DNA from 4 places in the Ferdinandcohnia sp. SAFN-114 genome. Region 3 is predicted to be linked to each of the others. Evidence: riboswitches for the same ligand, from Rfam matches in the RefSeq annotation. Region 3 holds a riboswitch; each other region holds the start of a gene.
What was found. A riboswitch is a leader RNA that binds a small molecule or an ion and turns the genes downstream of it on or off. The one in region 3 is predicted to bind S-adenosylmethionine.
Positions count from the first base shown of each region.

Region 1: linked by a shared signal. The riboswitch ahead of metK (methionine adenosyltransferase) and the one ahead of ACR65M_RS19565 (O-acetylhomoserine aminocarboxypropyltransferase/cysteine synthase family protein) in region 3 are both predicted to bind S-adenosylmethionine.
Region 2: linked by a shared signal. The riboswitch ahead of mtnW (2,3-diketo-5-methylthiopentyl-1-phosphate enolase) and the one ahead of ACR65M_RS19565 (O-acetylhomoserine aminocarboxypropyltransferase/cysteine synthase family protein) in region 3 are both predicted to bind S-adenosylmethionine.
Region 4: linked by a shared signal. The riboswitch ahead of ACR65M_RS07090 (Fur-regulated basic protein FbpA) and the one ahead of ACR65M_RS19565 (O-acetylhomoserine aminocarboxypropyltransferase/cysteine synthase family protein) in region 3 are both predicted to bind S-adenosylmethionine.

Region 1 is NZ_JBPFDQ010000081.1:13,573-21,424, forward strand. It holds gene mnmL (tRNA modification radical SAM protein MnmL/YtqA) at 1-201, shown strand, start outside; gene mnmM (tRNA 5-(aminomethyl)-2-thiouridylate-methyltransferase MnmM) at 198-770, shown strand; gene tbcS (tetraprenyl-beta-curcumene synthase) at 963-2,027, opposite strand; gene ACR65M_RS21010 (gamma carbonic anhydrase) at 2,148-2,672, shown strand; gene metK (methionine adenosyltransferase) at 2,884-4,083, opposite strand; SAM riboswitch class I at 4,476-4,637, opposite strand; gene pckA (phosphoenolpyruvate carboxykinase (ATP)) at 4,920-6,509, shown strand; gene ACR65M_RS21025 (alpha/beta hydrolase family protein) at 6,653-7,462, opposite strand; gene ACR65M_RS21030 (ABC transporter substrate-binding protein) at 7,619-7,852, shown strand, end outside.
Region 2 is NZ_JBPFDQ010000009.1:26,653-34,504, reverse strand. It holds gene ACR65M_RS04550 (MFS transporter) at 1-999, shown strand, start outside; gene ACR65M_RS04545 (Spo0E family sporulation regulatory protein-aspartic acid phosphatase) at 1,124-1,384, opposite strand; gene cbpA (cyclic di-AMP binding protein CbpA) at 1,687-2,316, opposite strand; gene mtnD (acireductone dioxygenase) at 2,493-3,038, opposite strand; gene ACR65M_RS04530 (methylthioribulose 1-phosphate dehydratase) at 3,060-3,680, opposite strand; gene ACR65M_RS04525 (2-hydroxy-3-keto-5-methylthiopentenyl-1-phosphate phosphatase) at 3,667-4,335, opposite strand; gene mtnW (2,3-diketo-5-methylthiopentyl-1-phosphate enolase) at 4,338-5,576, opposite strand; SAM riboswitch class I at 5,653-5,759, opposite strand; gene ACR65M_RS04515 (pyridoxal phosphate-dependent aminotransferase) at 5,899-7,074, opposite strand; gene ACR65M_RS04510 (carbon-nitrogen family hydrolase) at 7,171-7,852, shown strand, end outside.
Region 3 is NZ_JBPFDQ010000071.1:2,115-9,966, reverse strand. It holds gene sufC (Fe-S cluster assembly ATPase SufC) at 15-800, opposite strand; gene ACR65M_RS19585 (YuzK family famiily protein) at 1,173-1,340, opposite strand; gene ACR65M_RS19580 (MetQ/NlpA family ABC transporter substrate-binding protein) at 1,590-2,432, opposite strand; gene ACR65M_RS19575 (methionine ABC transporter permease) at 2,449-3,048, opposite strand; gene ACR65M_RS19570 (methionine ABC transporter ATP-binding protein) at 3,146-4,171, opposite strand; SAM riboswitch class I at 4,323-4,430, opposite strand; gene ACR65M_RS19565 (O-acetylhomoserine aminocarboxypropyltransferase/cysteine synthase family protein) at 4,560-5,858, opposite strand; SAM riboswitch class I at 5,929-6,029, opposite strand; gene ACR65M_RS19560 (MFS transporter) at 6,219-7,613, opposite strand; gene ACR65M_RS19555 (TerC family protein) at 7,663-7,852, opposite strand, start outside.
Region 4 is NZ_JBPFDQ010000015.1:53,312-61,163, reverse strand. It holds gene ACR65M_RS07110 (DUF2705 family protein) at 1-350, opposite strand, end outside; gene ACR65M_RS07105 (ABC transporter ATP-binding protein) at 343-1,260, opposite strand; gene ACR65M_RS07100 (Rrf2 family transcriptional regulator) at 1,864-2,316, opposite strand; gene ACR65M_RS07095 (NAD(P)-dependent oxidoreductase) at 2,458-3,093, shown strand; SAM riboswitch class I at 3,505-3,608, shown strand; gene ACR65M_RS07090 (Fur-regulated basic protein FbpA) at 3,692-3,889, shown strand; gene ACR65M_RS07085 (SDR family oxidoreductase) at 3,985-4,743, opposite strand; gene ACR65M_RS07080 (TetR/AcrR family transcriptional regulator) at 4,932-5,537, shown strand; partial or broken gene ACR65M_RS07075 (pentapeptide repeat-containing protein) at 5,567-6,378, opposite strand; gene ACR65M_RS07070 (nitrite reductase) at 6,477-7,094, opposite strand; gene ACR65M_RS07065 (YcdB/YcdC domain-containing protein) at 7,255-7,852, opposite strand, start outside.

The DNA of each region.
Region 1 (7,852 bases), on a different contig from region 3:
CAATTAGTTTGTGACCAACTCGAAGTTTTACCACCAGAAATGATTGTTCATCGTATTACCGGGGATGGTCCCATTGATTTAATGGTCGGGCCAATGTGGAGTGTGAATAAATGGGAGGTATTAAATACAATAGATGCCGAATTGAAACGTCGTGACAGCTATCAAGGAAAATTATATAAGAAGGTAGCAGAAAACGTATGAAATTAGATCGTATACTTCCATTTGCCCGTAAATTACTTAAACTTGCAGTTAGAGAAGGAGATTATGCAGTTGACGCTACAATCGGAAATGGTCACGACACAGCAATGCTTGCTTCTTTGGTTGGTGAAAATGGACAAGTTTTTGGCTTTGACATTCAAAAAGAAGCTATTGAAAACACAACCACTCGTTTAAAAGAGCAAGACCTGTTTGATCGCGTTCGTTTGTTTCACGAGAGCCATAGTCAACTTTTAGCGATGATTCCCACTGAAGCCCGCGGCAAAATCGCAGGGGCAGTCTTTAATTTGGGATATTTGCCTGGAGGAAATAAGGAAATTGTTACAAAGGCTGATTCTACAATTGAGGCAATTGAGCAATTACTTACTGTCATGAAACCTGAAGGTATTATAGTACTTGTTGTGTACCATGGTCATGAAGAGGGTGCAGTCGAACGAGATCAGCTGTTAGAATATTGTTCAACGCTGGACCAAACCAGCGCTCATGTATTAATGTACCGATTTATGAATCAAATGAACAATCCACCTTTTATTATCGCAATTGAAAAAAGATAGAGCCCAGACTGTTGAAAAACGCTCGCATACTTCGTTGCTTGCCTCCCTCGTCCGCTCATGAGGGCTACTTCTATTCGCGTCTTCGCTCAGCGGAGCGCCTTGTCTGACAAGCGTTTTCAAGACAGTCTTGGAAGAATTCATCCATAACTTCACTTATGAAAAAAGATAGAGCCCCGTCGCTCTATCTTTTTCTTATTCAAACACATGTTGAAATCTACGGTAGGCTCGTCCATTTACATAAAAGAAAAAAGAAGTCTTCCCACCGAGTCTAATAATTTTCTTCGCAATTTTTAATACACTTCGTTGTGCCCTTACCTTTTCATCTGATAGATATAGACCTAATAAACCCCTATTAATCATTCGGTGAAATTTTTCGTTTGGTAACCCGGCTGTATGTTTATCTGCTTCGGTGATAAAGTGCTTAAGGCGATCTACCAATTCATTTTCATGTGGATAATAAAAACAGAAATTTAAGTCTCCACCTTTACGGTCCTCTTCTTGATCAATGAAATAATCAAGAAGGATGTGCAAGCCTTGGATATATGGAAAATACCCATTCCGAACTTTGTTGGCCATCTCCTCGTTGAATTCTTCATGAAAAGCGTAAGCAACTAAACAAAAAATCCCTAGTGTAGACCCTGAACAGGCTGAGAATTCATACCATTCCATGTTTGGCAAATCCTTTTGGTGATCTTTAAACCAATTCTCAAGTCTTGGAACTCGCTCTTCTACCTTTACATGTTTATGAACTTGTAAAGCACAATAATAACTTGCCAACTCCTGTAAATAATCAGCAATCTTATCATAATGATGAAGGTTGTGAAGAACATCCTGACAGGTTGTTACTAGGCTCTCCAAGTAACCCCCATCATCCTGTTCTTCTCGAAATTGATAATAGTTTTTTGTTGGACATCCTGGTCGTAAGGCATCTGGCATAGAATCATGTAACGAGCTAAAATCTAACGGATCAAGCGAGGTGCTTCGATCACAAAGATTATCTAGATAGTCACTAATCGTTTGATACGCAACGATAAATCGAATGCATTCCTCCATTTGTCCTTCTGATAATAAGGCGAGAATTGCTCCACCTTCACAGTGAAACGTTTTAGTTTGAATACTCGCTAATGCCTGTCTCCGAAGTTCCTCATTTGGAATAGCCTCCGCTTTCTTTTTCCAAATTGATAATTCACGATGTACAATCGGAAATACCTCACGATACACTTTCTTCATTAAACTAATCGGTTTTGTTGGTACCATCGATATCACCTCAATATTTAGGAACATTGAATATATGTAAGATTTACGATAATTGTAAAAGTTGATACACTTACCATAAATGATTATTTATCGAATATCAAACGAAAGGATGTAACTATTATGATTTATCCATACAAAGGGAAATATCCTGAAATTGCCGACTCTGTATATATTGCGGAATATGCGACAGTTACTGGTGACGTAAAAATTGGTGAGGAAACAAACATTTGGTTTAATACTGTCATACGGGGGGATGTGGCACCGACCATTATCGGAAAAAGAGTGAGCATTCAGGATAACTCAACCTTGCATCAAAGCCCAAATAATCCTTTAATTATTGAAGATGATGTCACAATTGGTCATCAGGTGATCCTACATAGCTCTATTATCCGTAAAAATGCGCTAATCGGAATGGGGTCCATTATTCTTGATGGGGCAGAGGTTGGTGAAGGGGCTTTTATAGGTGCCGGAAGCCTAGTTCCACAAGGCAAAAAGATTCCACCAAACACTCTTGCATTCGGAAGACCAGCTAAAGTTATTCGTGAATTAAATGATGAAGATAAAAAAGATATGGCCAGAATTCGCCGTGAATATGTGGAAAAAGGGCAGCATTATAAGGAATTACAAAAAGAAAAACGCGGTTAATCAAATACGCCTTGGCGTATTTACGCCCAGATTTTTTTGAGCTTGCTCAAAAAATTACCCTTGAAAATCTATGGCATCCGCCGGAGGCTTTAACTTTATTCAGTCAAGTTTGATACTAAATTGGATAATCTATTTGCTTTCATCCAACCACTCATAGCATTTCAGATGAATAAAGTTAAAAGCTCACCATTAAGGCGAGCTTTTTTCTTTCTTATTTTGCAGCTTGTGTTTTAAGCGCTTCTGCTTTGTCAGTACGCTCCCATGGTAAATCAAGATCATTTCTACCAAAGTGACCATATGCAGCGGTTTGCTTATAAATTGGACGACGTAGATCAAGCATCTTGATAATTCCAGCAGGACGTAAATCAAAATTATCACGAACCAATTCTACAAGTACATCCTCTGACACAGTTCCGGTTCCAAATGTGTCTACAGAGATAGAAACTGGTTGTGCAACACCGATTGCATACGCAAGCTGAACTTCACATTTATCCGCTAAACCAGCTGCTACGATGTTTTTCGCAACATAACGAGCAGCATATGCAGCTGAACGGTCAACCTTAGTTGGATCCTTACCCGAGAAAGCGCCACCGCCATGGCGTGCATAACCACCGTACGTATCAACAATAATTTTACGGCCAGTTAACCCAGCATCCCCTTGAGGACCACCAATTACAAAACGGCCAGTAGGATTAATGAAATATTTAGTATTCTCATCAATTAGTTCACTAGGAACGACAGGGTTAATTACATGTTCTTTTAAATTACGTTGAATTTGCTCTAATGAAATTTCAGGATGGTGCTGGGTTGAAATAACAATCGTATCGATACGAACTGGATTGTTGTTCTCATCGTATTCAACAGTAACCTGAGTTTTTCCATCTGGACGTAAATATGGAAGAATCTCATCTTTACGTACCTTTGTTAGTCTGCGTGATAACTTGTGAGCTAATGAAATTGGTAGAGGCATTAATTCTTTTGTTTCGTTACAAGCATAACCAAACATTAATCCTTGGTCTCCAGCACCAATTGCTTCAATTTGCTCATCAGTCATTTGACCTTCACGTGCTTCTAACGCTTGGTCAACCCCCATTGCAATATCTGGAGATTGCTCATCAATGGATGTTAAAACTGCACAAGTTTCATAGTCAAATCCGTATTTTGCTCGTGTATAGCCAATCTCTTTAATCGTTTCACGGACAATCTTTGGGATATCTACATATGTAGAAGTTGTAATTTCTCCCGCAACAAGTACAAGACCTGTTGTGACAGAAGTTTCACACGCTACGCGTGCATTTGCATCACTTGCTAAAATCGCATCTAAAATAGAATCTGAAATCTGGTCACAGATTTTATCTGGATGTCCTTCTGTAACAGATTCTGAAGTAAATAAACGGCGTCTATTTGTCACAAACGCTTCCTCCTTTTCGGATTCAGAATCGAATAGTTCGAGTTCTGACATTCATTGATACGGTACTCATTCCCTTAGTATTGTTACCTTCACGATTTTCTATCCTATATTAAATGAACAGTTATCTACGATCAAATGTGCCTTGGCGTTTTTGCGCCCGATCTTTAGGCCGACACGATGTGGGTCATAAAGACGGTTGCCACAGGAAGCGAAAAATTTCCGCTAAAAAATCGAGGCATCCGCCGGAGGCTTTAACATTATTCTGTTGGAATCGAACTCCGAGAATAATTTAAACACATATCACGCGTTAAGTAACATCAATAAAACCAATAAAGAATAAAAAACCTTTCCTACTATTTCGAGGAAAGGTTTATCGTTTATCCAGCCTTTCACTCTTATCGATCAAGGACATACCTTGCTCAGGTTAGCACCTTATCACTTTTTCGAATGTGGAGACCTACTAATAGGTTTCACTAAAAACCATTTGATATGTAAGAAAAGTGATGGTTGCCGGGTTTCATTGGGCCTGTCCCTCCGCCAGCTCGGGATAAGAGAGTATCCGTTCAATGACATATGATATCGCAGTAGTCCTTAAGGTGTCAACAGAATTCCGAAAAAAAACAAAGTCGAAGTGTGTCACACTATTTCCTCAATATTGACAAACTATAAAAGAATTATCGATTATAAAGGACTATTTTAGAATCTGCGCGCACTTTTTAATGATATGTTACGTAAAATACGTTAAATAGTATAGACTATTTTTATTAATGTGTTATACTAATTGTAAATTTGAGATAATTTATGGAAATTTAAAAATTAATAAAGGATGGTTTAACATGAATTCAGTTGAAGTTACAAATGAGCAGCTATTAGAATTAGTGAATGGAAAAAACGCACTTCATAACCTATCTGTTCCTATTTTAGTTGAAAAAGTACTATCTAGACAAGAGGGAATCCTTACTTCGACTGGGGCTATACGTGCGACAACTGGGAAGTACACCGGAAGATCACCTGAAGACAAATACATCGTAGAAGAAGCATCTACTAAAGATAGAATTGATTGGGGTAAGGTAAACAAACCAATTTCTGAAGAAGTATATGAAAAACTTTATACAAAAGTACTTTCATACTTAACAGAAAAAGATGAGATTTTCGTATTCAATGGATATGCAGGTGCAGACAAAAAAGTACGCATGCCAATCCAAGTAATCAATGAATATGCTTGGCATAACCTTTTCTCTCAACAAATGTTTGTTCGACCAACAGAAGAGGATCTAAATACACATCAACCTGAATTCACAGTTATTTGTGCACCAAATTTTAAAGCTGATCCTGAGGTAGATGGTACTCGCTCTGAAACATTCATTATTATTTCCTTTGAAAAACGAACAGTGTTAATCGGAGGAACTGAATATGCTGGAGAAATTAAAAAATCAATCTTCTCTGTGATGAACTATGTATTGCCTGAAAAAAATATTCTTTCCATGCATTGTTCTTCAAACGTAGGCCCTGAAGGTGACGTTGCACTATTCTTTGGTCTATCTGGAACAGGAAAAACTACTCTTTCAGCAGATCCAAAACGTCGTCTTATTGGCGATGATGAACACGGTTGGTCTAGCTCTGGCGTGTTTAATATTGAAGGCGGTTGCTATGCTAAATGCATCAACCTTTCTCGCGAGAAGGAACCACAAATTTTCGATGCGATTCGCTTTGGCTCTGTGTTAGAAAATGTGGTTGTAAATGAAGAATCCAGAATAGCTGATTATGATGATAATTCATTAACTGAAAATACAAGAGCTGCATACCAAATCGATAATATAGATAATATTATTGTTCCTAGTATTGCAGGTCATCCGAATACAATCGTATTTTTAACTGCGGATGCTTTTGGTGTTTTACCTCCTATCAGTAAACTAACTAAGGAACAAGCCATGTACCATTTCTTAAGTGGATATACAAGTAAACTAGCAGGAACAGAACGTGGTGTTACTGCTCCACAAGCAACATTCTCAACTTGCTTTGGATCACCATTCCTACCACTTCCTGCAACAGAATATGCAGAAATGTTAGGTAGAAAGATCGATGAACACAATGTTCAAGTATTCCTAGTGAATACAGGTTGGACTGGAGGAGAATATGGCGTTGGAAGCAGAATGAAACTATCATATACTCGCGCAATGGTTCAAGCTGCTTTAGAAGGCGAATTAAATAATGCTGAAACTGTGAAGAATGATATTTTTGGTCTGGAAATTCCAATTCATATTCCTGGGGTTCCTGATGATGTACTTCAACCATCAAAAACATGGGCGGACCAAAGTCAATACTATGTAAAAGCAAAAGAATTAGCTGTGAAATTCAAAGAAAACTTCAAGAAGTTCTCTAATGTTGCTAAAGAAATCGAATTATTGGGCGGACCACGCATTTAATATCAAATACGTTATCGTCTTGATCAGCCCTTTCAAGTAAAAGACGATCTTGCTAGAAGGTGCTTCCTTACCCTTTTGACGGATTGGCTTGTGACCTCGAACGTAATAGCGTTGGAGCTGGAAATAAAGGAAGCTCGAGGAAATTAGTCCTCGAGCTTTTTTGTATGGGGCTCCCTCGTTTTCATCCACTCCGTCAATCGTCTTACTGTTTCTCGATTTACATGTGGCGGAAAATAATGAGTGTATAGTGGAAAATACCAACTTTCTACCTCTTTTCCGAGTTCCTTTATTCTTTTTTCTAGTCGATATGCATGGTTAATAGAAACATTTTTATCTTTTTCACCATGAATAATAAGAACTGGAGCCTCCAGCATTTCAAGTTCGTATAATGGTGTTCTCCATTTATAACGCTCTGGATATTTTGTAGGTGTTCCTCCAATTACCCGCTTTAGCATTCGCCGTAAATCGTTTCGTTCCACATACGTTAGACTTAAATCACTCACACCACCCCATGTAACGAGTGAACAGATCCCGGGATGCTGAATGGCCGTAAGAAGGGCCATTACTCCTCCGCGTGAAAATCCAAAGACATGAATCCGGGTCGGGTTCACTTTTTCATGTTCCTCAAGCACTTTAAAAGCAGAAAATGCATCATATCTATCATGACCGGCGAAATCTTCATTACCATCACCACCCTGATTTCCACGATAAAAAGGTGCCATCACTACAAAACCTTCTGAAGCAAATTGGATGATGCGACCGATTCTGACCATCCCTACATTTTTTATTCCACCACGTAGATATAAAAAACCGTCATATACACCTTCTTCCTTTGGTTCAGCCAGATAACCTTTCACTTTTAGTCCTTTACTCCAATATGTAATTAAATAAAGATTGATTGCCGGATTGGGAGACGGGTATCTCTGTTTTTCAATAATAGTGCCTTCCACCATATTATCCATCCTCTCTACAACATGATTGTACAACCTTTACTTTAAATGTTCTAAAAAAACGCAAAAATAGGCATTCACACATTTTTGTCACGTTTCATATTCTATCTTAAGAAATTACTATAGTCGACAGATGAACTGTCAAGGAGGAATGAATACATGCGTCGTATTCTTGCAAGCCTTTTTGCTTTACTGCTTATTATTCCGTTAGCCGCTTGTAATAATGACCAGGTTCAAAAAATCCGTATAGCAGAGGTTACTCGTTCAGTGTTTTATGCACCGCAGTATGTAGCGATTACCGAAGGATTTTTTGAAGAAGAAGGCTTAGAAATTGAATTAACAACAGTACCAGGTGGAGATAAGACCATGACTGCGTTAATTTCTGGTGGTGCT
Region 2 (7,852 bases), on a different contig from region 3:
ACAGACAAAAAACCAATGCCATTTGCCTTGCCAATTGGATTAACCTCTACTTTTTTTGGAGTCATTGGCCTCGCATTTGCACCTAACTTTTTAACGATCATTCTTTCAGTTCTATTTATTGGAATAGGTTCAGCTATTTTCCACCCCGAAGGGTCCCGTGTTGCCTACATGAGTGCAGGTAACAGACGTGGATTGGCACAATCGATTTATCAAGTTGGGGGGAATTCAGGTCAAGCTCTGGCACCTGTCATTACTGCTTTAATCCTTGTACCACTAGGACAATTTGGGGCCATTTGGTTTTCATTAGTTGCTGCGCTTGCAGTCGGACTACTTATATATATTGCTAAATGGTATTCTAAAACACTAAAAACAGTTGAGCTTCAAAAGAAAGTAAAAAAGGCCATTTCAGCTGCTCCGCGAAACATGAAAGCTGTCAAATTCGCATTAGTTGTTCTCGTGCTATTTGTATTTGCTCGAACATGGTACATGTCAAGCATCACAAATTTTTACTCATTTTATGTAATTGAAAAATATGGTTACAGCATTTCACAAGCACAAATATTTATTTTCTTATTCTTAGCCACAGGGGCCTTAGGAACATTCTTTGGGGGACCATTGGCTGATAAATTCGGTAAACGAAATGTCATCATTGTTTCTCTATTAGGTACAGCACCATTAGCACTGATTCTCCCGTTTGTTGGTCCTCATGTGGCAATCGTGCTCGTTACAGTTATTGGGTTTATGCTACTATCAAGCTTCTCTGTTACTGTTGTCTATGCTCAAGAATTAGTTCCAGGAAAAATCGGAATGATGTCAGGATTAATTGTTGGCCTCGCCTTCGGTATGGGGGCTATAGGCGGCGTTGGGATTGGTGCTATCATCGACGCAATCGGGTTAACACCAACCATCATTATGATGGGCTTCCTTCCATTGTTAGGATTATTGGCCTTCCTATTACCTACTGATCATAAGCTTAATGAGTGGAATAATGCAGGATAACACAATTTTCAGGACGCGTATGCGTCCTTTTTTATTGAGTCTTGGCATAACCTTGCAAATTCCTCTTCCCTTCGCAAAAAAATAAACAATCCATTTTCATGAATTGTTTGGTAGGTTATATTTTTTATGATTGTGATTTATAGCTGACTTTTTGAAGTAAGAAAAATAACATGACTCTCTTTAAAAACTGACGAAAAAGTGAATGGTTTCGTTCTGCTGTTTCTGCTCGTTGATAGATATTTATAAGTTCATCAAGTTCTTGACTACATTCAATTGTTTCATTACTTGTAAACCCCGTACTATTAGCGATAGCAATCATTTCTTCTCTTTTTCTATTAATATCCTCTAATAGTATCTGTTTGTAATCTATACGTCTAGTTTCCAAAACTTCCACTCCTTTATTCACACGTTAGAAAATTCTAACGCCGCATACAACTATCGTATGCCAACCAATACTACCTTTGGTGCATGCTGAGTTGCTACTCTATGAATTATTACAAAATCTACTATTTATGTAAATAGATTCGCAAAAATAGACATTTTTTTCTTAAAAAAATTTACAAATTTGTGTACGAAATCGCTTCCAAGCTGCCATTCAACCTTTTTCGACAATCGAAATAATACAGGAACCGACATAAACTTCAATAGAAAAACCTACAGGAATTCACCCATAGGTTAAAATTTTTCTTATTTAATTCGATCGATATGTGTAACACGGAATTCTTTCGTTTCGAGCTTCCTTTTGATAGCTTGAATCTTATCCTCTCCAAGAGTTCCCGGTAGATTTAGGATAATGCGACGGAGGTATTTTTCACCATTATCCAGAGTTAACATTCCATCTATGTTAACGTCACGGATTAGAGATACAAGATCTTTTATCGCACCTTTATGTTCAATCGTAGCAATTGTTAGAGTATATCCACCTGTCCGCATACCAAATGAATCCTCAAGGACATCCATAACATTAGAATGTGTAATAATTCCAAGAAATTCTTTCTCGGAGTTAAGCACCGCAATAAACGGCAAACGACGAATTGTTAAAAATGTTTTAAAGAAGGAATCCTCATCGTAAACAAATGCATCCTTACTTTCGACAAGGGTAAGAATACTTCCATTTGCATCTCCATTCTTTTCATAGAGGTACTCTAAAATGTCAACTTTATAAATTAAACCTTCAAATGTTGTACCATTTTTTGACAATACCGGCACAGACCGATATCCTGTTTCATTTAAAAATTGAAGTGCTTGTTGGACGGTAAAATCGTCGTTACAATATTTTACATCTGATTTTTCAACAAAATTATAGCGAATTTTCATAGTCTCCACTCCTCTTACAGTAGAAAGAATTCCCAACTACCTATAGTATATGCATCAGAATATTTCTTTTTCCAATGAACAAAAATGTAACATATTTACACTAATGTGTAAAGAATATTCTAAACATTTTGATATAAAAAAGCTTTATGGAAAATACCATAAAGCTCCTTCTATTCCTATTTTGTACCTGTAAACTCTGGGTCTTGGAATGGATGAGCTACCCAACCAGTTGGATCAATAAATAATCGAACTGCTACGACCTCACGATCATCCATTAGTGTGAAAAAGTGTGGTGTGTCAACAGGAACAGAAATAACATCCCCTGCCTCTAATTCAACATCAAAGTAGCCAGTATCGCCACTTCCTTTAATAATGAAAATTCCATGTCCTGCTACGATTGCACGTACTTCATCTTCTGTATGAACATGTACTTGTTCAAATTTCTTTAAAAGCTCATCAAGATTAGGAGTAGCATCGGACAATGCGATGACATCCCATTTTTGATATCCGTTACGCTCACCAAGTGATTTGATTTCTGCTTCGTAAATCGATAGGATTTGATCTTTTTGCTCATCCGTAATTCTACAATTTCCTCTTAATTCCTCTGGTATTTTGTTAGTATCCCAATGTTCATAAAGGACACCTTGTTCTTCTAAAAATGCTGCTACCTCTTCTTGTTCCTCTAGTCTCTCACCTGTATTACGTAATTTAATATTTGCCATTTTTCTCACCTCGTGAATTTTTTATACCCTTAAAGGGGCTAATGCTAATAGTTTTAAATGATAGCTAAAAAGAAACTCATATGCTTCTAAATGTTTTTTTGCATCAAATGCATTGTTAGCCCAGACAGTGATTCCATGGTTTCGGATCAGTACGGCGCCAAAGTCGCTAGTGACATACTTGCCAAAATTTCTTGCAAGTGTAGGGATATCAGCATCATTTTGGATGATTGGTATTCTAATTTCTGAATCCACATCCCATAAACCAAGCGCTTTAATAATTTCCTGCCCCTTGAATACAACTTCTCCTTTGTCAGCATATAGTTCAGAAATGACATTATTATCAACTGTATGAACATGAAGACTACAACCTGCATTTGTTTTGTTATAGATTTCAACATGCAGAAGTGTTTCTGCCGAAGGCTTCAAGTGAGTAGGAGTAACTGGATAACCTGCTTCATCCACTAATAAAAAGTCCTCATCAGTTCTTTTCTTTTTATCTTTGCCACTTGCTGTAACAAGAAATGTGATAGGATTGTCGGATACTTTTATGGAAAGATTTCCACTTGTCCCCATAAACCAATCACGCGCTGCAAGTTCATCTTTTATATCTGCAAGCTCTGTCCATTGCTTAATTCGAAGCATTTGTTAGAACCTCCTTTTTTAGAATCTCTATTACATCAAAAAAGGAATGGAATGAAGAATGATTAATTCCAAGTTCTTCACATTTTTGGACAAGAAAATCTCTAGCAATGACCTTGTCTCCAAGTTTAGCCGCTTGAAGATCTGTAATGGAATCACCAATAACGATCTTAAAATCGTCCTGATTTGCAAACTTACGAATCAACGTTGGCTTGCAACAGCCACACTCGTTTGTGCACTCATCATCACAAGTGTATGGCCATACAATCTTTATTTTTTCATTTGTAAAATCGGATCTGTTACAGTAAATTTGCTCTTTTGGAACGAGTCCGTCAAGCAATGGCTCTACAAAAAAATCAATCCCACCGCTGACAATGTATAAGGGAATTTCCTCTTCTTTTGTAAACGCAACAAATTCCTTAAATCCTTCTCGTATTTCTGCATGGTTGAGTATATAGTCTGTAATTTCCTTACGCGATGCTGATGGTAAAAGCGCAAACATTCTACTCACTCCCAACTGTATCGGGATTGTTTGTAAGAGAACTTGGTCCTTGATCTCCTCCCATGCAGGGGGAGCAAATCTTTTCATGATGGCAATAATGTTATCAGTATTCGTGATTGTACCATCAAAATCACAGAAGATAATTGGTTTATTCATTTTTATACCTCTTTATATCCCCATAATTCAATTGCCTTTTTAAGCTCAGGGCTATTTTTTGCAAATTCAATAAGTGTCTTTCCACCTAGTACTGCATCAACTGCAGCATTAAAGGCCATTCCGCCCCCAATTGCACCATCAGGATGTCCGTGAACACCGCCACCGGCATTGATGACACTATCTTTTCCAAAATCATTGATTAGTAGTGGCACTAGGCCTGGATGGATTCCGGCTGAAGGAACAGGAAATGTTGGTTTAAATACCTCATCATTTTTTGTTAACTCTTCTGCAATTGCTAGTGTCTGTTCTCTTTCAAGCGCAACACTACCATATGGTGAAGGGAACAAGACAAGATCTGCCCCAGCATATCTAAGTAATTTTCCTAGTAATAGCTTATTAGAAAATCCGTAAAACTCAGAAGGAGTGAGTGTCCCACTTACAGCTGGATGGGCCATAATTGGTATTGAAATTTGCGGGTCTTCTGCTAAACTTTGAAGTACATCAATTCCGTAAGCAAAAACATTAAACAATAGTAGGTCAGCACCTAACTCTACTGCCTTCCTAGCTTTTTCCCTTAATTCGAATGTTCTTCCGGTTAAGTTTACAGCGTAAAGTGCCCGTTGTCCGGTTTCTTTGAACACATCTTCAAGTACCTTTTTCCCTTCAGTGATTCTTGTTTCCAAAGGTGTTAACGTGTTCTCAAAGAGTATTTCATCATCCTTGATGATATTCACACTACCGAGTGCCTGCTCACGAAGCTGATCCTTGAGATAGGCTATGTCTCTTCCAATGACCCCTTTAAAAATACTCATTACCAGCGGTCTATTATATACTCCAAGTTTTGCACGAATGCCTTCAATTCCAAATTTCGGACCAGGGAATGTGGATTTTAATTCACTAGAAAACTCCAAATCTAATAGTTTAACTTCCCCATCCAAGGAAAGCTTACCAAAGGTAGTTGTTAAAACAGCCGGTAGGTCTGCACTAAAATTAGCGCTTGGGTATGCTATTCTAATAATTCCCTTTTTTACTTGCTTTCCTAAATATTGACTTGCTCTGTTGTCTGAATCTAAATGCTCGACACTTATTACTATACCTTTATGCTTTTTAAGTTGGTTTTGTTCTATTTTTGGTAAATTTGTCCAAGAGCCGATTGTTAAGCCGAGTGCGATACCTTCAGCTTTTTTCACTAAGTTGTCCCCGGTGTCATGCACCAAATACGTAGCAATCACTTCACTCATTTTTCAACCCTCATTTCAAAATGTTCCATAAGACGAAAAAAACCTCTTCATAAGAAGAGGTTAGCAAACTAACATCTTCTTATCTCTCAGCTTAATGCTGCAAGAATTAGCACCGTGCTTACAATTTGTAAGTCGGTTGCCGGGCTTCACTGGGCTAGTCCCTCCACCTGCTCTTAATAAGAAAATAGATTCTATTATTATATTGAGCCATGTTTTAAGTAAGCTCAATCTAAATTTAATTTTTACGAAATTGAATTTAATTAGGATTATGACAGGAATTATTTTTCTTGTCAAACATTTTTTAACTTTTAAATTTTAATGGTTATTTAAACAAGTTTAGTTTTTTAATTCGATTTGCAGCTTCAACAAGTCTATTTTCGTCAGTTAAAAGACCAACACGTACATATCGATCGCCATATTCACCAAAGCCGATTCCTGGTGCTACAGCAACATGAGCTTTTTCTAGTAATAGGTCTGCAAAACTAACTGATGTGTAACCTTTAGGTACAGGTAACCATGCGAAAAATGAGCCTTCAGGTGCGTTCACATCCCATCCGATGTCTTTTAAGGCACCAATGAATGCATTCCGTCTTGATTCATATTTGTCTACTAATTCTTTTACACAGTCCTGTGACTCGGTCAGTGCGGCTGCAGCTGCTACTTGAACGGGACTGAACAAACTCACGTACATATGGTCTTGAATTAGATTTATTGCTTCAATTACACTTGGGTTTCCAACCGCAAAGCCCACTCTCCAGCCTGCCATATTATAGGTTTTTGAAAGTGTGTACATTTCAATACCGATATCTTTGGCACCTTCAACTTCCAAAAAGCTGATCGGCTTTTTCCCCTCATATCCAATCGCACCATATGCAAAATCATGTACCACACAAATATTATGTTCTTTCGAAAAAGAAATTGTATCTTCAAAAAATTCTTTCGTTGCAATAGCCCCTGTTGGGTTATTCGGGTAATTTAAGAACATTACCTTTGCTTTTTCAAGCTTTTCTGAATCAATTTCTGTGTAATCTGGTAGAAAGTAATTCTCTTCTTTCAGAGGCATATAGGCCATTTCAGCTCTTGCAAGCTCAACACCTGACCAATAGTCTGGATAACCAGGGTCAGGTACTAATGCAACATCCCCAGGATTTAATAGACATTGTGGAATCTCTACCAATCCAGCCTTTCCACCAAATAAAATCGCGATTTCTGTTTCAGGGTCAAGTTCAACACCATATTCACGTTGGTAAAATTCTGCCGCTGCCTTCTTTAAGAATGTATGGCCACGAAATGGAGAATACTTATGAAATTTAGGCTGATCGGCAGCCTTTTTAAGAGCTTCAACAATATGTTGAGGTGTTGGTTGGTCAGGATTCCCCTGACCTAAATTTATTACATCATGCCCTTGGGCAACTACATTGTTCACCTTAGCTACAAGAGAAGCAAAAAACTGTTTCGGTAATTTTTGCAGGGTTTCAGATTGTTGGAAATTTTTCATATCTACACCTTCTTCAAAATACTTGAAATACTAACCAAAAATAATATATTGTTAGAGTTAACTTGTAAAGTATTATTTTCACTGGGAGGATACCAAATGAATCTTAAAATTGCTTGTATACAGTATGATATTCAATTCGGTAAACCGCAAGAGAATTTTGCCCAAATTTCTAAAGAAATCGAAAAGACAATGAATCAGGACAAACCTGATATTATCATCCTTCCAGAGCTTTGGACGACTGGATATGATTTAACAAGATTAGATGAAATTGCAGATGAAAATGGCGATGAAACAAAAACGTTTATAAAAACCTTAGCAAAACAATACTCTGTAAATATTGTAGCAGGCTCTGTAGCCAAAAAGACGGAGCAAGGTGTGACAAATACGATGTTTGTCTTTAATCGAGACGGAGAATTGCTAAGTGAATACAGCAAACTACATTTATTCAAGCTAATGGATGAACATTTGTATTTAAAGGCCGGTGAAGCAAAAGGCGATTTCATAATTGAAAATGTACCAGCAGCTGGTGTGATTTGTTACGACATTCGCTTCCCAGAATGGATTCGTGCACATACAACAAGTGGCGCAGAAGTTTTATTCGTGGTAGCAGAATGGCCACTTCCTCGCCTTGAGCATTGGCGAACATTACTCCTTAGTCGAGCGATTGAAAATCAGTGCTATGTTGTTGCATGTAATTGTGTTGGAAGTAATCCTAATAATGAATTCGGAGGTCATTCGATGGTTATCGACCCTTGGGGAAACATTATTGCTGAAGCAG
Region 3 (7,852 bases):
AATCCTCCTTACGCTTACGCTTCTTGACCTACAGTTTCATCTTCGATTCCTAATTCTTTCTTAATCCAATCATATCCTTCAGCTTCTAGACGTTGTGCAAGTTCTGGTCCACCTGATTTCACAATACGTCCTTGCATCATTACATGAACTTTATCTGGTGTAATATAGTTAAGTAAGCGTTGGTAGTGAGTGATAATTAAGCAACCAAACTCTTCTCCGCGCATTTCATTAATTCCTTTAGAAACAACCTTCAACGCATCGATATCAAGTCCTGAGTCAATCTCATCAAGGATTGCAATCTTAGGCTCTAACATCATTAATTGTAGGATTTCGTTACGTTTCTTTTCCCCACCTGAGAAGCCCTCGTTAAGGTAACGTTGAGCCATGTCAGGATCCATTTCTAGATATTCCATGTTTTTATCCATTGTACGGATGAATTTCATTAATGAAATTTCATCACCTTCTTCACGACGTGCATTAATTGCAGAACGAAGGAAGTCTGCGTTTGTTACACCATTGATTTCACTTGGATATTGCATTGCTAAAAAAAGTCCAGCGCGTGCACGCTCATCAACTTCCATTTCTAACACATCTTCACCATCAAGAGTGATGCTTCCGCTTGTTACTTCATATTTAGGGTGGCCCATGATTGCAGATGATAAAGTTGACTTACCTGTACCATTTGGTCCCATGATTGCGTGAATTTCTCCACCGTTTATTTCAAGGTTAACCCCTTTTAAAATCTTCTTGCCTTCGATTTCGACATGAAGATCCTTAATAACTAAAGTTGATCCTGCCATAACTACTACCTCCATTAAACGAAAATATTTTGTATAGTATTGACACATTAAGTCAAAACTTCATTCTCATTTTATTCTCATTACAATCTTATATCAAATTCAAAGTGATATCAACCTTTACACATTCACACTCGTGATACATTTTTTTAATATAAGTTTTGTTGTATTATGCATTAAATGAGAAGAAAAAATTTAAATCTTGTCCAACAATTAAGATAACATAAATTACAAGGATATGTAAGGGAGAATAGATGTTATCCAATGGTAAGTATTCAAATCCTCAGTATATTTTTCACAGATTCCGATAATTCATTCTATAATATAGAAACCCAGTGTGGTGGGCACTGGGTTTCGCAATCGTAATATATCTATTTAGATGTTCACTTTGCCTATTTGAGCAATAATCATTAGACCTTGTTTATAGTCCTTTTCTCGATTAACCTCAACCCGCATACGCTCTTTGAACTTTCGACAGTAATCTTTGTAACCAATCCCATGTGCCTGATGCATTGCCTTTTCCATTTCGCCCGTATAATTCAAACGGATTTGATTGATATTGGACCAATCCCTTCTTTTTTATCGTGCTTACTTGCACATATTTAATGCTATCACCATCATCCTTTTGCCTCAACAGCTTGATTTCGGAGTATTTAAAGCTCCCAATCCTTATTTGACTAAATGGATAACACTAGGAACACAGGAGATACAATTCAATCAATTTCCTTTGTTTTCCTCGAGAATATTCAAAAATCGAAAAGAGGCTTACCAATAGGCAAGCCTCTTTTGTTATTATTCAACTACAGTAACAGCACCAGCGTATTTTTCTTCAATAAACTTTTGAATTTCTTCAGATTTTAACACTTCTACTAGTGCTTTGATTTCTTCTCGATCTTCATCGCCCTTATTCACAACAACGAGGTTTGCAGGTACTACATCATCACCTTCAAAGGCAATACCGTCTTCTGCAATATTCACTCCACCTTCAAGAGCGTAGTTTGTGTTAATTACAACCGCATCTCCTTCACCATTTTCAAAGGATGTAGCAAGAAGTTTTGCTTCAATTAATGTAGAAAAATCTAGATTTTTTGGATTTTCGACGATGTCTTCAACTCTTGCTTGATCGCCAACCCCTTCTTTAAGTTTGATAATACCTTCTCTTTCAAAAATCGGTAAAATACGGCCATGGTCACTAAAAGAGTTACTCATAATAATTTTTGCACCATCTGGTAGCTCCTTTAAACTTTTGTATTCTTTAGAATAAATCCCAATAGGCTCTTTATGAATTTCTCCAACACTTACAAAGTCAAAGTCAGGGTTGTCCTTTAGTTGCAGGTCTAAATAACCTGGTGTTTGGAAGTAGTTTGCATCAAGTTCTTTTTCATGCAATGCAACGTTCGGTAAAATATAGTCTGTAAAAACTTCTATTTCAAGGTCAATTCCTTTATCTTTTAATAAAGGTTTTGCTTGTTCAAGGACTTCTGCATGTGGAACAGCTGACGCACCTACAACAAGCTTTTTATTTCCTTCTGCTTCTTGAGTGTCTCCTCCATCACCAGCATCGTCATTTCCGCCACAAGCAACTAGGGCAAATGAAAGTAGTCCAAATAGTAGTACATAAAGTAATTTTTTCATTGTGTTTTTCCTCCTGTTATCTCTTGTCTGTATGTTTTGTAAAGAAATCACCCACAAATTGAATGATAAATACCAATATTAGTATTGCAACAGTAGCAATAAATGTAATGATCGGTTTATTGCTCTGGAAACCATATAAATATGCAAAATGTCCTAACCCACCTGCACCGATAACTCCAGCCATTGCGGTAAAGCTTACTAATGAGATCGCAGTAACGGTAATCCCAGAAATTAGGGCTGGTAAAGATTCAGGAATTAACACTTTAAAAATGATTGTCGAGTTAGTAGCTCCCATTGAATGAGAAGCCTCAATAACTCCTTTATCGATTTCACGCAAAGCAATTTCAACCATTCTGGCATAAAACGGTGCTGACCCTATAATCAAAGATGGTAACGCAGCATTTGGTCCTAGCATGGAACCCATCATAATTTTCGTGAAAGGTATCAATAGGACAATCAGGATGATGAATGGTATGGAACGAAAAATATTAACAAATGCAGATACAATCCGATTCACCACTGTATTTTCCCATGCATTTCCTTTATCTGTTAAAAAGAGAACTAAACCTAAAAATAAACCAATTATAAAAGTAGCAAGCACGGAGATTGAGGTCATGTATAAAGTCTCTAAAGTTGCTTCCCAAAGATTCCCCCAATTGAGTGCTTGATAATCATTAACTTGTTTTTCCCATTTAAGTAATTCTTGAAATTGTTCAAGCATTTTCAATCACCTCAGCTTCTACTCGTTGTTGTCGAATAAATTCGATGGCTGAAGTGACTTCATTAGCATCACCATCAAGATGTATAAATAATGTTCCATAAGATCCATTTTGGGTTTGTGAAATTTTCCCTTGTAAAATATTCACTTCCACCTTAAAATCTCGGATTAATCTTGTAATTAATGGCATTTCAGCATCTTCACCAACAAAGCTAAGCTGAACCATTTTTCCATTTGGATAACGATCTAATAAATTCTCAACCGTTTCTTTTGTTTCTTCAGGCTCTGTCACTTGCTGAACGAAGCGTTTTGTAATGTTGGCTTGAGGCTTTTTAAATACATCAAGCACTCTTCCCTGTTCAACAAACTTCCCATTTTCCATTACTGCAACTCGATGACAGATTTTACGAATCACATGCATTTCATGGGTAATTAATACGATTGTTAACCCTAAACGCTCATTAATATCAACTAGCAAGTCCAAAATAGAGTCAGTTGTTTGAGGGTCTAATGCAGATGTTGCTTCATCACATAGTAAAACCTTCGGATTATTGGCAAGTGCTCTTGCAATTCCAACCCTTTGCTTTTGACCACCACTTAGCTGTGATGGGTAAGCATCTTCTCTTCCTTCCAGTCCTACAAGCTTAATAAGCTCATTTACCCGTTCTTCTCTTTTAGTTCTTGGCACCTTTGCAATCTCCAGGGGAAAGGAGATATTTTCCCTAACTGTTCGCGACCATAGTAGGTTAAAGTGCTGAAAGATCATACTTATTTCTTTACGAGCATCACGTAATGCTTTTCCTTTAATGGACGTGATATTATGACCAGCAACAGAAATATTCCCTTCTGTTGGAGTTTCAAGCCCATTCAATAAACGGATGAGTGAACTTTTACCCGCGCCACTGTATCCAATGATTCCGAAAATTTCACCTTCATTTATCTGAAGGTCAATATTGTTAACTGCTGTTACAGAATTTGTATTTGTTTGATAAATCTTTTTAACATTTTTTAGTGTTATCACGTTGTCACACCTTCTATTCAGAGAAAACTATGTTTAGTGTATGCGATAATGTAAATAAATAAAGATAATAATTATTCAAATATGCCACGCATATAAAAATAAATGCCTTTCTGCAAAAACGAGCAGAAAGGCACAATTTTGTGATTCCTTCCTCTCATCTTCCAAAGCCCAAAGCTTTGTGTGAATTGGCACCTTTTCAACAGACGTTGACGGTTGCTGGGTTTCATCGGGCACATCCCTCCACCACTCTAAATAAGAGTTATCAGATTTATTTAATTTTTATTATCATACTAAAACAACACGAGAGTAATCTTATCATCTCTATATAAGGGTGTCAACGAAAATATTGTGAACAATTTTTCAGTTATGCAGTCGGCACTGATAAGGCTTAACTGGTTCCATTTGCAGCTTTAATGGCTTGCTCTAAATCTTCTAAAATATCTTCCACATTTTCAATACCAACAGATAAGCGGACTAAGTCCTCTGATACACCAGATGCCTTTAAGTCTTCTGGGCTCAATTGTTGGTGTGTAGTACTAGCAGGGTGAATAATTAAGCTTTTTGCATCTCCTACATTTGCAACATGTGACCAAAGCTCAACACTATTGATTAGCTTTTCGCCAGCTTCTCTTCCACCTTTAATACCGAATACAATTACCGCTCCTGCACCTTTTGGTAAATATTTATCAGCTAGTTGTTTATTTGGATGGTCCTCTTCACCTGGATACAACACCCATTCAACCCCAGGGTGATTTTTAAGATAAGAAACAACTTTTTTCGTATTCGCAATATGCTCCTTCATTCGAACATGCAATGTTTCTAAACCTAAATTGAATTGGAATGAATTATATGGACTAATAGCTGGACCTAAATCACGTAGTAGTTGAACTCTTGCTTTAATTATAAAGGCTACTGGTCCCAATGCTTCCGCAAAGACTAAATCATGATAACTAGGATCTGGAGTTGTAAATCCAGGGAACTTTGGTGAATTCCAATCGAATTTACCTCCGTCTACTATAATTCCACCCATGGTTGTTCCATTACCTAGTAACCATTTTGTAGCTGAATGGATAACAATGTCTGCTCCATGCTCAATTGGTCTACATAAATATGGTGTTGCAAAAGTATTGTCAACAATTAGTGGAATACCTGCTTCATGAGCAATGTTAGCAACTGCCTCAATATCTAGTATATCTAAGCTAGGGTTTCCGATTGTTTCAGCAAAGATTGCTTTTGTATTTGGTGTTATTGCTTGACGGAAATTTTCAGGATTTTTTGGATCTACTAAATGCGTTTTAATTCCATATTTAGGTAGAGTATTAGCAAATAGATTATACGTTCCACCGTATAAAGTAGAAGCAGATACAATCTCATCTCCTGCTCCCGCAATGTTAAGGATTGAAGTCGTAATGGCTGCCATTCCGCTAGCAACTGCTAATGCACCTACTCCACCTTCTAATTGAGCTACTCTTTCTTCAAAAACAGTAGTAGTTGGGTTGTGGATTCGAGTATAAATATAACCGTTTTCCTTTAATCCAAAGAGATTTGCTGCATGTTCAGTAGTATTAAATTTGAACGCATTTGATTGGTAGATAGGAACTGCTCTAGCACCGGTTACTGGATCTGCCTCAAGACCCCCATGTATTGCAATCGTTTCTGGTCTGAAATTTTTTTGTTTTTCACTCATATTAATCTCTCCCTCTTTGATTAAATAAAAAAACCTCTTCGATAAGAAGAGGTTGTATGTATGGTCTCTCTTCTTATCTTTCAGGCAAAAAAAGCCTGCTGGATTTAGCACCGTGTAAATACCGGTTGCCGGGTTTCATAGGGCCATTCCCTCCACCACTCTTGATAAGATAAACTATTAAGTTTTTACTTTTATGATTAATTTGATGTTAACCCTTTTTCATTCACAAGTCAATGAAAATATTTTGAAAAAACAAGATATTCCAAATTACTTGTATTTTTTGTGAAAATCGACAACACTAATTAAACATTCATGTTAATGCTACAAAATTCGTCCATTTTTCCCGGGAAATACGACATATTAAGATATTTTCGCGATTTGTTTTTCCTCTTTCTGAAAGGATTTCCCAGTAAAAACAAATAGGAAATAGAGAGAACCTATTAAATATAAGACAGATGTAATTGTAAAAACATAAGCATAGCCCCAATAAGCACCATACAGCATCACAATCGAGGTTGATATTGGCCCCATTAAAGCCCAGCCTAATGAAAATACCATTTGGTTAACAGAGTTGGCCAGTCCTTTCATAGAATCATCAACCCGCCCCATAACAAGAGATGCTTGGATCGGGTTTCCTGCATTCATTAAGGCTTGTCTAAATAAAAAGCCAATGGCCGCTATGTAAAGATTTTCGGTATACCCTGTCAGCAAGAGGAAAGGCAATGATGATAGTTGTAGATAAACAACTACTTCTCCTACCTTACTAACAATGGCTGGTCCAATAATCATCGCGATCGCTGTTGCTGCTTGTCCCAATGATAAAATGAGACCAATTACTGTATTACTTGCTAAAAACCGGTCAGCAAAATACAAATTTAGGTAAGGAATAACTAATCCTGATCCAAACCCTATGATCATTTGAGCAAATGCAAACATCGCAATTAACTTTATTTGTGATTTATTTGTTCGCAGCTTCTGCCTAAATGACGCCACTGTTTTAATCTCAGGTTGTTTCCTTGGCTGTTCATTCATTTTAAGTATCGGTAAAATACCAGCCATATAAATGATAGTTGCAATTAATAATGTGATTCTTACACTCCAAAGTCCACTCAAATGAAAGATAAATTGAAAGGCATCAGAAAATGCCCCTCCCGCAATATTTCCTACTACTTGTGCGGCCATCATGATTGCTGAATGAAAACTAAAAAGGTGAACCCTTTGTGAAGATGTGGAGTTTTCCGCTAACCACGGGATTCCAGATACTTGAATAAATGCAGTCGACACCCCTGTAATAAATGCAGTTCCAATCAGTAACTGATCAATTTCTAGTATACTTCTAGCAAAAAAGGCGAATGTAGAAATCGCAACTCCAAGAACCATCACTTTCTTTCTGCCAAATTTATCACTCATAAGCCCTGCGGGTACGAGAATTAAGGCAGATGCTAAAGCAGTCATTGCAATAATTGTTCCGTTCGTTTGCTCGGAGTAACCTAGCTCTCTTACATAAAAGTTATACATGATTGTGTACATACCCATGCCTAATTGTGTAAAAACAGTTGCTAGGATAAATCGTTTGATGTTTTGATTGTATGCTTTATATTGCGTTTTCCATCCGGTGACAATGCTCATATGTGCTCCTATAATTATGTGATAAATATGATATTTCGACTCCCTAAATATCATACAACTTTTTAGACAAATTGCAATATACCGAATACAAAAATGATGTATATTTTTAAAATAAATAAAAGCGATAACCCAATTGGATTATCGCAGTTAAACAGACATTATTCTTTCGCTTTTTTTATGCATTGCCTTCTTGAAGCGTTTTCTTATTACTTGGTGCAAACCAACCGAGTAGTGCAATGCCAACTAATACTCCATAGAAGATAATTGTCCAAACAGTACTATGCGGGAAATCATGGTCTAAAATACCAATATCCTCATGAGCAAGGGTAATTACAGCAAGTTTGACACCGACCCAGGCGACAATT
Region 4 (7,852 bases), on a different contig from region 3:
AGTGAAAGTAGGGAAGCCGTTACAAGTTTAGACAAATAATAATGCGTGCGGCTGCGTCCTAGGGATAATGCATTTCGAATCGTTCCATTTTGAAATTCTTCTCCAATAAAGAAACTTATAAAAGCACATATCACAAATAATATGGTAAATCCATTTTTCTCCATCATCAAAATACCTGTTGCTCCGTTAATCACTGTATCTTTAGCTTGGACTAAATCTGATCCGTAATTCACAGATATTTTACTATTCACGACCTGGTAGATTGGAAGCAAAATTAAAATACTAATAACGATCCATAGTTTTTTACTTCGTAATAATTTAATTCTTTCTGCTGTTAATAGATTAAGCATGAGTGTTTCCCCCTGTTAATTGTAAGAAATAATCTTCTAGCTTTTGTCTAGTTGTTCCAATCCTTGAAATATTCACACCAGCTAACACTAATGTACGATTGATTGCAGCGACATCATCCAATTTTTCGAAGATGTTAATTTCAGAACTATTTACAACCACGTAATCCTTTATTCCTAATTCATCTAGTACGACAACTGTTTTTTGAACCTCTGTTGTTTCTAATTCAATGTATTGACGAGTTTCACGTGCTAATTCTTCCTTGGAAAGTTCATTAATGATTTTTCCGTTATGAAGAATACCGTAATGTGTAGCGATCTGCGAAAGCTCATCAAGTATGTGACTTGAAAGTAAAACGGTGATCCCCCGTTCTGTAACTAATCGTTGGATAATTTCACGCATTTCCACTATTCCCGATGGGTCTAAGCCATTTATCGGCTCATCTAAAATTAATAACTCAGGGTTTGTAATCAGTGTGGAGGCAATGGCTAAGCGTTGGCGCATCCCTAACGAGAAGTTTTTCGTTTTTTTCTTTCCTGTATGACTAAGGTTCATTAAGCGTAATAAATCATCAATCTCTCGGTTGCTCACACCACCATTTGCAGCTTGCACTTGTAAATTCTCCCTAGCTGTTAATTCCGGATAAAGGGCTGGTGTTTCAATCGATTGACCCATTTTTCGACGCGCTTGTTGCAATCCCCTCGAACCTGTTTCCCCAAACAGCTCGATGTTTCCTTCATCGATTTTGATTAATCCCATAACCATGCGCATGAAGGTTGACTTTCCAGCACCGTTCTCCCCGATTAAGCCGTAAATCATACCTCGTTTGATTTCAATCGACACTTTATCCAGCGCTTTGTGTTGACCATATATTTTTGAAACATTGGTTGCTTTAAGAATCGTTTCTGACATAGCTATCATCCTTTCGATGTTGTGTTGTTAAGCTTAGAATAAATTGTAGGTATAAATTAATAGACCAGAAAAGTATAAAGAAAGTGTAAAGAATGGTTTTATATCTATTTTCATTAGAGGAATTTGTCATATTTGGTGTTTTTGTTATAACATTTTCCATATATGTCCAAAAGCCTTAGGATATATGGATTTGAAGTAATGGCTTTTTCCACTAATAACCAAAATCGCTAGCATATATGCTGTTATTGTTGTAGCTTTTTCCACTTTTAAACAAAACTCCAGTCATATTTAGTGTTTTATTTTATTAAATGCTCTTTTCTAAAAGATTGTTGCTATTAACTTAATAATGTTTATCAGTGGAAAAAGGTGTGATTTCCGCTTCTGGCACTCGCTTTCCGCTGGCGATCCGCAAGCCTCCTCGCTCATACCTCGCTGCGGGTTCTCGCAAGGATCACTATTCCGGCAGGAGTCTTGTGCCATCCGCTCCAATCATTTCAATTAACACCCAGTGTGTTATGAAATATTGCTTATCCTAAAAAATAAAAGAGGGTGTCAATCCAACATGGATTGACACCCTCTTTATGAACCTAAAATATTCATATCTCATTTGGGTCGCTGTACCTGTCCCTCTGTCCCAACTTCGTTGATGCCGTTTATAATGTCTTCTAGGGTTACGTTTGCTAAGATTTTCTCCATAGCGAATTGAGCTTGTACAAATAAGGGTTCAATGGCATTTTGAATATTTCTGCCGACGGGGCATTCCGGATTAGGATTGTCATGGACGCTAAACAGCTCTCCTTCTCTTACTACATCAACTGCCTTATAGACATCTAGCATTGTAATCTCTGTTGATTTTCTTGCGAGTTTTGCACCTGCAACTCCCGGGTGTACTTCAATTAAGTTTGCTTTTTTAAGCATTCCCATAATTTTTCTAATAACTACTGGATTTGTATTTACACTTGATGCTAAAAATCCTGATGAACATTCCCCCTCTTTCGATAACTTTATGAGGGAAAGTATATGAATTCCAACAGAAAATCTACTACTGATGGACATCGCTGTCACCTTTCTTTCATTCCTAATCGTACGTTTATTATACCTAAAAGTTGAATGTATTGACATTAACTATACATGTAACTATAATCATTACATGTAATCAATATAATTACAAGCTAAACCACATAGGAGGTAACTATAATGAAAATTGGAATTATTGGTGCAAATGGTAAAGCAGGAAGCCTAATTTTAAAAGAAGCAGTTAAAAGAGGACATGAAGTTAAAGCAATCGTTAGGGATGCATCTAAAATACAGAACAATCAAGTATCTGTTTTAGAAAAAAATATTTTTGAATTAATAAAAGCTGATGTTGAGGATCTCGATGTAGTAGTTAATGCTTTTGGTGCGCCACTTGGAGAAGAACAAGCCCACGTAGATGCCGGCCATGCATTAATTGAGGCTGTTAAAGGAACAGATACAAGAATCATAGTTGTTGGTGGTGCAGGAAGTCTTTATGTTGATGAGGCAAAAACCCTTCAACTCATCGACACACCAGAGTTTCCAGACTTTGTAAAACCAACAGCCAATGGTCAAGCACGAAATCTTCAAGAACTTAAAGAAACAGCAGATATCACTTGGACATTTATCAGTCCATCTGCAGTATTTGATTCAGAGGGAAAAAGAACTGGTACTTATCAAACTGGTAAAGACAATTTACTCGTTAACTCAAAAGGCGAAAGCTACATTAGCTACGCTGACTTTGCCATCGCAGTAATTGACGAAATCGAAAACCCCAAACACCTTAACCAAAGATTTACAGTCGTCGGCGAAGCTTAATGGGACACAGGGACAGGTTCCTTGTCCCAGAACAGGACAATGCGGTACCTCCTGTTAATTATCCCCACAGTCATACGGAAGTCTATTTCATCCTATGCCTTTTATTCTATTATTTTAAGAGGCAAACATATGAAAAACAAAGTATTTCCTGCAGAAATCGAAGTCATTTCTACAGAGGACCCTTTTGGTTTCATCTTAAAATCAAATTTGGAATTGAGAGACAGGTTGATTAACCCCTTGGGTTATGAATCTTGTCTCTTTTTTATGCCCCCTTTTCGCGTCCTTATTTTTTACGAAATCATTACATTTTGCAAAATTTCATAAATACAAGTAGACACATCGGAATAATATGGTTAAACTATAAATAACATCCATTACGTCTAGGGTGTTTCATTTGTACAAACTTATAAAAACTTATCAAGAGAGGTGGAGGGGCTGGCCCTGTGAAACCTCAGCAACAGATTCGTTGAATACTGTGCTAAATCCTGCAAGCTAACAAGCTTGAAAGATAAGTGAGGTTACCCTAATCATAAAAAAGCCTCTTCTTATCTTGTTATTGGGTCTTTTGAAAGCCAATTACGAAAGGAGAGAGATGATTATGGCTATATTAAAAGAAACTGTTGAGAAACGTAAAAATGAGATCATTCGGAAACTAATTGCGTGTAACATGTATAAAAAAGATGGAAAACATCTATTTGAATTATCCCTGCCCGAATTAGAACATGAGTACTTTAAAATTCAATCTAAAGGACATCCACATACTGGTTACGGATCAATACGTTGGAAAAACTTTTAAAAGTCTTTCCTTGAAGGAACAAAACTTGTTTCAAATTAGAATAAAATATGCCAAAAAGCTTGGATCACCATATGTGACCCAAGCTTTTTCATTTCCTAATATGCTGTCCAACCCGCATCCCCGGTGATGACTGTTCCGTTGACAAAACTTGCGTCATCTGATGCAAGGAATAGTGCAATACTTGCGATTTCTTCCGGTTTACCTGTACGTGGATTGATAGCCAATCCTGGCATAATACGGCCCATTCCAAAATCACTTCTGCCAGTCATCGAAGCACTGATATTAGTTTCAACACCGCCTGGTGCAATCGCGTTACAACGAATCCCACTTTGAGCATACATGAAACCGGTGTTTTTCGTGAATCCAACTACCGCATGTTTAGAGGCGGTATAAGCAGCACCAGCTCTTGCCCCTTGAAGTCCGCCTGCAGATGCTACGTTGATAATAACCCCAGCCTTTTTCTCTAAAAAGATTGGCAGTACTTTACGGGTTGCGCGCATTACACTCGTTGTATTTACCGCAAAAATTCTTTCCCATTTCTCGTCTTCAATTTCTCCAGCTGGTTCAAAGTTGTCCATAATTCCTGCATTATTTACTAAAATATCTACTGTTCCATACTTCGTTACAGCAGAATTAATTAAGTGTTGAATATCTTCTTCTTTTGCAACATTGGTCATAACAGCGATAGCTTCTCCGCCATTTATCTTGATTTCATCAACAGTTGCATTAGCAGCTTCAATATTAATATCTGAAACGACTACTTTTGCACCTTCATTTGCGTACAGAATTGCAATTGATTTTCCCATACCAGAAGCGGCACCTGTAACAACTGCTACTTTTTTCTCTAGCCTCATGTTCATTCCTCCAATTATGATAGAATGCATTTTAATAAACAGTTGTACGTTAATCAACAACTATCTATAGTATAATAAGAAGAATAATACGCTTACAATCAGCAAAACCATGATTAAGTGTTTACTAATAAACAAATATATATGAATTTGTCTAGTATTTTTGTTTTATCAAACATGGGAGGATGTTTATGTCTAGTAATAATGACTATCTTGACCGCCGAATTGTAAAGTCAAAGCGAGCAATGAAAGATGCATTACTATCCTTAATGAATGAAAAAGACTTAAAGAAGATTTCGATATCAGATATTGTACGGGTTGCGGACCTAAATCGTGGTACATTTTATAAGCATTTTCAATATAAAGAAGATATTCTACATGAGATTATGGATGAAGTCATCACTGACTTGATTGAATCTTATCGGGAACCCTATAAAGGTGTTGAAGTATTGGAAATTAAAAAACTATCTACGTCCGCGGTAAAAATATTTGACCATGTCTTTAAATACGCAAATTTTTATACACATATCGTCAGAACACACACTTTAACAGGCTTTCAAAATAAGTTTTGTACCGTCTTAAAGGATCTCGTCTTAACTGACTTGCATGACGTACTCACCAATCAAAAAATTGATAGGGAGATTCACGCCAATTACCAAGCATATGCAATATTAGGGATGGTCGTAGAATGGATTAATGGCGGGTTTAAATACAGTCCACAATTCATGGCAGAACAACTCCTCGAAATAGTCAAATACAATCGGGCTGATTCTGTTGTGAAACCAGTGAAAAAATAATATGGGACAGTTAACTGTCCCTAGCATTTTTATTTTATCCAATGATCTGGTCTAACTAAAAAATTCGGTATTTTTGTATGTACATTTCCTCTAGCTGAATTGATTTGAGACTGTGTTAGAAAAAGAGCATCATCTAGGTTTGCATGACTTAAGTCTGCATCACGAAGATCAGCACCAATAAAGTCAGCTTTTCTTAAATCAGCATGGCTCAGATTAGCTGCTATTAGTAGAGTTCCTCGGAAGTTAGCACCCTGCAAATCAGCCCCTTTTAGATTGGCACCTACGAAATCAAGACCCTTCCGTTTCTGTTTCTCTTTCCTTTTTCCGGTTAAATCTTTTCGGTATACTTCACTAGTTTCTTGTAAGTATTCATTAACCCTCTTCTATGGGAGACGATGTCTAGCCGTATAATTTCTTTAGGGGCTTTCTTCGTTAATTGTAACGTTTCGTTGTATAGACTTTGCATACTAAGATGAAATGACTGAGTTTCCCTCAAGTTTAATGCTTGATTGAGATACCAAAGCATTTCATGTAGTTGTTGTACAAGTGGAAATACCTCGAACATTTCACTGGCTCGCTCTGAATTGTCTCTCCAATCATTACCTTTATAGATTGTTTGTGAGACATGTTGACCGGCTCCAAAGCACTCATAAGAAACACATCCACGAAACCCTTTTTCCCTTAATCCCTCATGAATTTTACAACGGCTATCTGAACATAAATTGCGACATGGCTCTCCACCATCTTTATTAAAGGGAAAATCTGATGATTTCCCATAAGGTAAGGCTACACAACATAATCCAAAACAATGAGTACAATCAGATTTAAAATAATCATTCATACTAACACTTCCATATTACCTTGATATATCCCAAGTATAAATGAAGATATAATCAATTTATACAATTATTTGGGACAACAACCTCTACTGTCCCGTTGTTAGCTGGTGAGTTGGTCTATCCCTATTCGCTTAACGAATTTATAAAATTGCTCCCGCTTTTTACCCTGCTCTGCATATGTAGAAATGATATTTTCGATAGAACCATAGAGTTCTTCTGGTGTTAGGTTCTCTTTCAATAAAGTACCAACCTCAGCATCCTTTCCTTTTGCTTTCCCACCAACATATAAATGATAGTGATCTCTGATTTTCATGATCCCGATGTCATTAACAAGCGGCTCACCGCAGCCTACCGGACAACCCGTATATGCCACCCTAAGTGTAAATGGTACAGGCTTCCCAGCAATACGGCGATTAACTTCCTTTGCAACTGGCATGCCTTCTTCCTCTTCCCCTTTGCAAAAATTGCACGTTCTTAAACTCTTAACGAAGTTTCCAACTGGATAACAAGTTAATCCTACCCGCTCGAATTCTTCAATGATTTCATCCTTTTGAAATTCAGGAATTTCAATGTATAGCTGCTGGAATGTCGTCAGTTCAAGCTCTTCATCTTCATTCATATATTTAGAAATTGCTACAAGTTGCTTTGCATTCAACTTTGCACCAAATCCAATGCCACCATTAATGGCAATCTTTATTTTTTTCACATCTTCATCCATCCTAAACACACCCCTATATTAATACACCCGGTAGGTATATATCACGTAATATTAATAGACTATTTGTATCAATAGTTTACTATACCCCCCTAATGTATGTAAACTAATTTTGACACCTGAACAAACCAAAAAAGCAGCCCTATAGACTGCTTTACTAAAATCACTTTATAAAAGTAGCGTCACCAACATCCACATACATCGCTTCCCCACTGGTTGCGTCAATCGCACGGACGTGACCAACTGTATTTGGAAAGTCTGCTACATAAGCTAGACTATAAACAGACATCCCGTCTTCATCATACTCACGGATAAACATTCGTTCCATTTTCAAATGCCTTTTATATATTTCTTTAGCATCATCAACTGAAATGATAGGCTTGGTCGGTAGATTACTATATAATTCAAGGGATGGTACGTCCAAGTTGAAATGAGTTATCTTACCTGTATATCTCCCAACCTCGATTACTGTCACATGATTAACAACTCGCAGCCCTTGATGGAATAAATGAACATAGAAGGTGTAAGTTTCCTCAACTTCAATGTATTCCTCATCCCAATCATCAAACTCCTCTTCAAACATTTCAGCTTCATTTAAATCTTCTTCAAGCTCGATTGCTTCTTCCTCATCCGCAAATACATCATCGAACTCATCATTTTCCGTTTCAAAGATCTCAAGTCTAAATCGTTCATGTGCATCAGGATACAGTTTAAACAACAGACCCATTGCACGCTCTTGGGCATTCTCTAAGCCAATATCT